Regions from separate parts of the Microbacterium wangyouchuni genome, predicted to be linked through region 2. Evidence: predicted binding sites of a transcription regulator. Region 2 holds the regulator's gene; the other holds the start of a gene.
What was found. Region 2 encodes LexA, which represses DNA repair genes until DNA is damaged. Its sites were predicted from a motif close to TCGAACANNTGTTCGA; they were not measured.
Positions count from the first base shown of each region.

Region 1: a site for LexA is predicted at 1,291-1,306, ahead of recA (recombinase RecA). Genes of this name have one in related genera too.

Region 1 covers NZ_JBPTMA010000004.1:414,481-417,886, reverse strand. Annotated here, with positions in the region: gene pgsA (CDP-diacylglycerol--glycerol-3-phosphate 3-phosphatidyltransferase) at 1-72, shown strand, start outside; gene ACSS7Z_RS11235 (CinA family protein) at 69-551, shown strand; gene ACSS7Z_RS11230 (helix-turn-helix domain-containing protein) at 708-1,016, shown strand; gene ACSS7Z_RS11225 (DUF3046 domain-containing protein) at 1,026-1,250, shown strand; gene recA (recombinase RecA) at 1,503-2,558, shown strand; gene ACSS7Z_RS11215 (regulatory protein RecX) at 2,561-3,241, shown strand; gene miaB (tRNA (N6-isopentenyl adenosine(37)-C2)-methylthiotransferase MiaB) at 3,297-3,406, shown strand, end outside.
Region 2 covers NZ_JBPTMA010000005.1:241,336-244,741, reverse strand. Annotated here, with positions in the region: gene ACSS7Z_RS12570 (histidinol-phosphate transaminase) at 1-851, opposite strand, end outside; gene ACSS7Z_RS12565 (LysM peptidoglycan-binding domain-containing protein) at 873-1,235, opposite strand; gene lexA (transcriptional repressor LexA) at 1,500-2,186, shown strand; gene metE (5-methyltetrahydropteroyltriglutamate--homocysteine S-methyltransferase) at 2,295-3,406, opposite strand, start outside.

The sequences.
Region 1 (3,406 bases), on a different contig from region 2:
GTGCTGACGGTGGTCAGCGGAATCGACTACGTACTCTCACAGGTGCGCGGAGCTCGGGCGAGCCAGCAGTGAGTGCCGCTTCCGAGCTGATCGGCGCACTGACCGAGCGAGGCTGGACGCTCGGGGTAGCCGAATCTTTGACGGGCGGGGCGCTCACAGCCGACCTCGTTTCGGTTCCTGGAGCATCTGCCACGTTGCTGGGCGCGGTGGTCGCTTATGCGACCCCGGTGAAGGCATCGCTGCTCAACGTGGACGCGGAGCTGTTGAAGGAACACGGACCCGTGCATTCGACCGTCGCGGAGCAGATGGCGCTGGGGGTCTGTGGAGCCGTCCAAGTTGACGGACGACCGGCGGATGTCGGTGTGTCGACGACCGGGATCGCCGGGCCCGATTCGCCCGATGGCCAACCTGTGGGCACCGTGCATATCGGAGTGGCCGTTGGCGGTCGCGTCAGCTCCTTTGCCTTTCGATTCCCCGGAGACCGAGCAGCGATTCGCGCTCAGAGCGTGGAAGCGGCGATTCAGGCCGTACGGGAACGGCTGCGGGAATAGTCCTGCCTCGATGCCGGTTATTATCAATGTGTCAATGACAGGCGTGCTCACAAGCAAAGCACAGCGTGAAAGGGTAGCGTTTTTCCTAACGCATCGGGTTAGACTGGCGATCCATTCGCAAGTGGCTCCGGGCAAGGAAATGGAGGGGAGGTTCCGATGATTCTTGTACGACAGGAAATCGGCGATGTGCTGAGGGACTTCCGCCTGCAGAAGGGGCGTACGCTCCGGCAGGTTGCGAGCAAGGCTTCCGTTGCGCTCGGATATCTCAGCGAGGTTGAGCGAGGGCAGAAGGAAGCCTCCAGCGAGATTCTCGCTTCGGTTGCTGAGGCACTCGACGTCCCTATCTCGATGATCATGCGCGAGGTCGGCGACCGCATCTCTGTTCTTGAAGGCATCCAGGTGTTCCCTGATGTTGTTCCGGACGACCTGGTCGCATCGATCGAGCCCGAGCTCTCGCTGCACTGATCGCCGTCGATGCGACGTAGTGAGTTTCTTCGAGCTGTCCAAATTGAGTTCGGTGCGAGGGCTTCGAATCTGACGACGGACCTCGTCTTGGACGCGATCGGCAACCGCACTGCATCGGAAGCGCTGGATGCTGGTGTGGCACCACGTGACATCTGGCTCGCACTCTGCGATGCGACCGATGTTCCGGCGAACCGTCGTTACGGTGCTGGCCGGATGGAGCCGCGAAAGAGCTGAGTCGACGTCCGATACAAGTCGACACAGATTCGGCGTGTCGTCGAATATCTGTTCGAAGTGCGCGTAGTGTTCTGCACACATGGTTTCGAGGCGACGTTTTCCACCGTTCCTGGGATTTCCGACGCAATGTCTGAGCCCCCTTCTACGGTGAAGACAGGCCGAAAAACCATACGCCTTGTCGGAGAGTTCGCCCCAGTCGGGGTGGCCGCGACAGCCTACAGGCGGCACCACGCGAACAAATAGGAGCACATGATGGCATCATCCGCAGACCGCGAGAAGTCCCTGGATTCAGCTCTCGCCCAGATCGACCGGCAGTTCGGAAAAGGCTCGGTCATGCGACTGGGTAGCGACGAGCGCGCGCCGGTTGCCGTCATTCCGACAGGCTCCATCGCCCTCGACGTCGCTCTTGGCGTCGGTGGTCTCCCGCGTGGCCGCATCGTAGAGATCTACGGCCCTGAGTCGTCGGGTAAGACAACGTTGACGCTGCACGCTATCGCGAACGCGCAGCGTGGCGGCGGCATCGCCGCTTTCATCGACGCTGAGCACGCACTTGACCCGGAGTACGCGAAGAAGCTCGGTGTTGACATCGATGCTCTTCTCGTCTCGCAGCCAGACACCGGTGAGCAGGCTCTCGAGATCGCTGACATGCTCGTGCGCTCTGGCGCCATCGACCTCATCGTCATCGACTCGGTGGCTGCTCTTGTGCCGCGTGCTGAGATCGAGGGCGAGATGGGTGATTCTCACGTGGGCCTGCAGGCACGGCTCATGTCGCAGGCACTACGCAAGCTCACGGGTGGTCTGAGCCAGACGAACACCACGATGATCTTCATCAACCAGTTGCGCGAGAAGATCGGTGTCTTCTTTGGTTCGCCGGAGACCACGGCCGGTGGCAAGGCGCTGAAGTTCTACGCTTCGGTGCGACTCGACATTCGTCGCATCGAGACGATGAAGGACGGCACCGAGGCTGTGGGTAACCGCACGCGGGTCAAGGTCGTGAAGAACAAGATGGCTCCGCCCTTCAAGCAGGCAGAATTCGACATCCTGTACGGCACGGGAATCTCCCGTGAGGGAAGTCTCATCGACTTCGGTGTTGAGCACGCTCTCGTGAAGAAGTCGGGCTCCTGGTACACCTACGAGGGCGATCAGCTGGGACAGGGCAAGGAGAACGCCCGTAACTTCCTGATCAAGAACGCTGACATCGCTCTGGAGATCGAGACGAAGATCAAGCAGAAGCTCGGCATCGGTGGCGCGAAGGCAGAAGAGGCGCCTGCGACTGCTGATGAACTCGCACAGCGTCGTCCGGCCTGATCATGGCTGACGGAAACGGGGGCGAGTCAGACCTCGCCCCCGTGATCCCGCTGTTCGGCGGGAAGCTTGTTCCGGCGTCGAGCTTGCCTGTGCGGAGAGCTCACGCTGAAGGCGGTAGCGAAACACACATTGACGACGAGCGCGACAAGAACGACGACCGCGACGACCGCGAGCACGACGAAGCTCGGAGCACTGCCGAAGAGGCACTCGTGCGCAAGCTGCGTGCGCGTTCTCTCTCCCTCTCCGAGGCACGCCAGATACTTCGCGGTAACGAACTGAATTCTGCGCAGATCGATGATGTGATCGATGACTTCTGTCGACGCGGCTACCTGGACGATGCGGCCCTTGCCGAGCAACTGGTGACCTCTGGCATCGAACGCAAGGGCCAGGGGCGCATCGCGCTGTCCCGTTCGCTCGCACAGCGCGGCCTCCGTCGTGATGTCATCGACGCTGCCCTGGGCGAGCTTCCCGACGATGATGCCGAACGCGCGCTGGAGTTCGCGCGAACGAAGGCGCGCTCGCTGTCACGGTTGGACTTCGAGACAGCATTGCGCCGGCTTGTCGGGCAGCTGGCACGCCGGGGGTACGGCGGCTCTGTCGCCATGACGGCTGCGCGGACGGCGCTGACCGAAGCGTCCCTGGGCACGCGGCCCAGCGGGGTGCGTTTCGTCGATTCGGAGTGACGATCTTCCCGGCTTCGGAGAGAGTCCCGGTTTCCGCTCGTAGAATGGTTGCACCATGATTACTCCGCGCAGTGAACCGACGATCATCACGGCCTCGTCGGCGGCCGTCGACGCAGACGGACAACAGCGAACCTACGAAGTGCGCACGTTCGGGTGCCAGATGAA
Region 2 (3,406 bases):
CGCTGTTCAACGATCTCGTCGACCATGCCCAGCATGGTAGACGCGTTGCGCAACGCTGCCACGGCAGCCGCCTGTGTCAGAGCACTGAGGTGATAGGGCAGGCGTACCAACCGCAGTGCATCGATAAAGGCAGGGTCCGCTGCCAGGTAGCCCACCCGAGCCCCGGCGAATGCGAACGCTTTGCTCATCGTGCGCGATACCGCCAAGCGGGGACGCCCAGGCAAAAGAGTGAGGGCAGACTGCGCTTCGCGAGGCGCGAACTCCCAGTAGGCCTCATCGACGATGACCACGCCACGGGCAGACTCGTAGACCGCTTCGATCACGTCAAGACCGAGAGGAGTTCCCGTCGGGTTGTTGGGGCGGCACAGCAGCACGACGTCGGCGTCTGCCTCGCGGACCTGCGCTGCGGCATCTTCTGCCGTCAACGTGTAGTCGGGTTCGCGGGTGCCCGTGACCCAGCGTGCCCCGGTGCCCTGCGCGAGCAGCGGATACATCGAGTACGTCGGTGCGAACCCGAACACGGTGCGTCCAGGACCTGCGAAGGCCTGCATGATGTGCTGCAGCACCTCATTGGAGCCGTTACCAGCCCAGATCTGCGTGGCGTCGAGTCCGTGACCGAGATACTCGGCGAAACCCTCACGCAGCGTCGTGAACTCGCGATCGGGGTACCGGTTCACGTCGCGCAATGCGACAGCGATGTCATCGAGGATGTCGCTGGCCACCTCGTCGGGAACGGGATGAGTATTCTCATTGACGTTCAACGCAACCGGAAGCGGAGCCTGAGGTGCGCCGTAGGGTGTCAGCCCGCGAAGATCGTCACGAAGAGGTAAGTCGTCAAGAGAAGCAGTCACCCTCCCATGCTAATGCTGGGTTCAGTTGGTGTACTGCGCGGGGATGGCCAGGCTCTGACCAGACTGCAGCGATCCGCCGCCCAGCAGGTTCAGCTGCTGGATGTCATCGATCACCGTACGCGGATCGGCACCCGGTGCGATTGACTCCGCGATCGACCAGAGAGTGTCACCGGGCAGCACTGTCACACTCTCGAACTGCACGGGCTCGGCGGCTTCTCCGGATGCGAGCGCTGATCCTCCGCTGAGCGCGGCGAATCCGATCCCGGCGGCCAGCGGCAGGGCAGCAAGAGCAAGCAGCACGCGGCGCCCGCGCGTCGTCAGCCGCAGGCGCGTCGTGGCGCGGACGGGGCGGACTGCGGGGGCGGTAATGCTGATGGTGCTCATGAGTTTCTCCTCTGCCTCTTTGGCGTAGCGTTCGCATTCACCACTCGGCCGGGAGCGGCGAATGCGAAGCTACGTACCGAATGTATCTTCGAATTCGAACATCTGTCAAGACTTATTCGAAACCTCACCGTGAATTTCACCGACACGCTCGAACAGATCTTCCGAATGTGACCGTTTCTCGGATACGGTTTCGATAGAGACACACCATCACGGACCTCAGACATTCGAAGACGAGCATCGGCAGCGCGCACAAAGGAGCCACTCATGAGCGATAACTCAGCCCCTGACCCGGGGGCACCGCGCACACGTCGGCGCAAGAACCTCAGCCCGAAGCAGCTGGCGATCCTCGAGGTCATTCAGACGTCGATCGCAAAGCACGGCTACCCGCCGAGTATGCGAGAGATCGGCGATGCCGTGAACCTCAAGTCACTCTCGAGCGTCACGCATCAGCTGGGCCAGCTCGAGCTCAGCGGCTACCTGCGCCGCGACCCCGGTAAGACGCGCGCCATGGAGGTGCTGATCGATCTGCCCGGTACCAGCAGCGAAAGCCCCGCAGATACGAGCACGCCCGTCGGGGATGCCGCGATGGTTCCTCTGGTCGGCCAGATCGCCGCCGGCGTGCCGATTACCGCCGACCAGCAGGTGGAGGAGATCTTCCCGCTCCCCCGTCAGCTCGTAGGCAAGGGCGATCTGTTCATGCTCAAAGTTTCCGGCGAGTCGATGATCGACGCCGCCATCTGCGACGGCGACTGGGTTGTCATCCGCACACAGAACACCGCAGAGAACGGTGAGATCGTGGCCGCGATGCTCGACGGCGAAGCGACCGTCAAGACGTTCCGCCAGCGCGATGGCCACACCTGGCTGCTCCCTCGCAACTCCTCCTTCGAGCCCATCCTCGGCGACGACGCCGTCGTGCTCGGCAAGGTCGTGGCGGTGCTGCGCGCGGTCTGAGCCGCTCATCTGATCCACAACGCAGAGACCGCCCTTCCCCGGCCTGGGGAAGGGCGGTCTCTGCGTTCTCGGTGCAGTAAGACTCCGGAGAGCGCGGACTGTCCGGCGTCAGGCGGTCACCGCTACCTCGGCGCGCACGCGGCGCGTCGCCTCGACGATGTTTTGCAGCGACTGGGTCGTCTCCTCGTAGCCTCGAGTCTTCAATCCACAGTCGGGGTTGACCCACAGTTGACGCGTCGGGATCTCATCGACGGCCCGACGCAGCAATGATTCAATCTCGTCGGTGGTGGGAACGCGGGGTGAGTGGATGTCGTACACACCCGGCCCGATGCCGTGGGTGAAGCCCACCTCGGCGATGTCTGTCACCACATCCATTCGGCTGCGGGCCGCCTCGATCGAGGTGACATCAGCATCCAGTGCACGAATCGCATCGATCACCACGCCGAACTCCGAGTAACACAGGTGCGTGTGCACCTGTGTCGCTGGCGCCGCCCCACCGGTCGCCAAACGGAACGATGCCACCGACCATTCCAGGTACGCCGCCTGATCATGCTTCTTCAGCGGCAGCAGTTCCCGCAGCGCGGGCTCATCGACCTGGATGATCCGGATTCCGGCGTGCTCCAGGTCGCTGATCTCATCACGGAGAGCCAACGCGACCTGGTTGGCGGTCGCCTGCAGCGGCTGGTCGTCGCGAACGAACGACCACGCGAGAATCGTCACCGGACCGGTGAGCATCCCCTTCATGTGCTTCGCCGTCTTCGACTGCGCGTAGCTTGACCATCCCACGGTGATCGGGGCAGGACGCGACACATCCCCCCAGAGGATCGATGGCCGGGTGGCGCGCGAGCCGTACGACTGGACCCAGCCGTGCTCGGTCACCGCGAAGCCGTCGAGGTTCTCCGCGAAATACTGCACCATGTCGTTGCGTTCTGGTTCTCCATGCACCAGCACATCCAGCCCCAGGTTCTCCTGCAGCTCGATGACCGTGTCAACCTCGCGGCGTAGGAACTCTTCGTACTCATCATGCGAAAGCTCGCCGCGAATGTACTGCGCTCGGGCGCGTCGGATGTCGCCGGTCTGCGGGAAGGAGCCGATCGTCGTCAGCGGCAGTGCCGGCAGGTCGAGTGCTTCGTCCTGCGCGCCCTCACGCTGTTCGTACGGCACCCGTGAGAAGTCGCCTTCGTCGAGTTCACGTGAGCGCACCACACCGTCTCGTACCC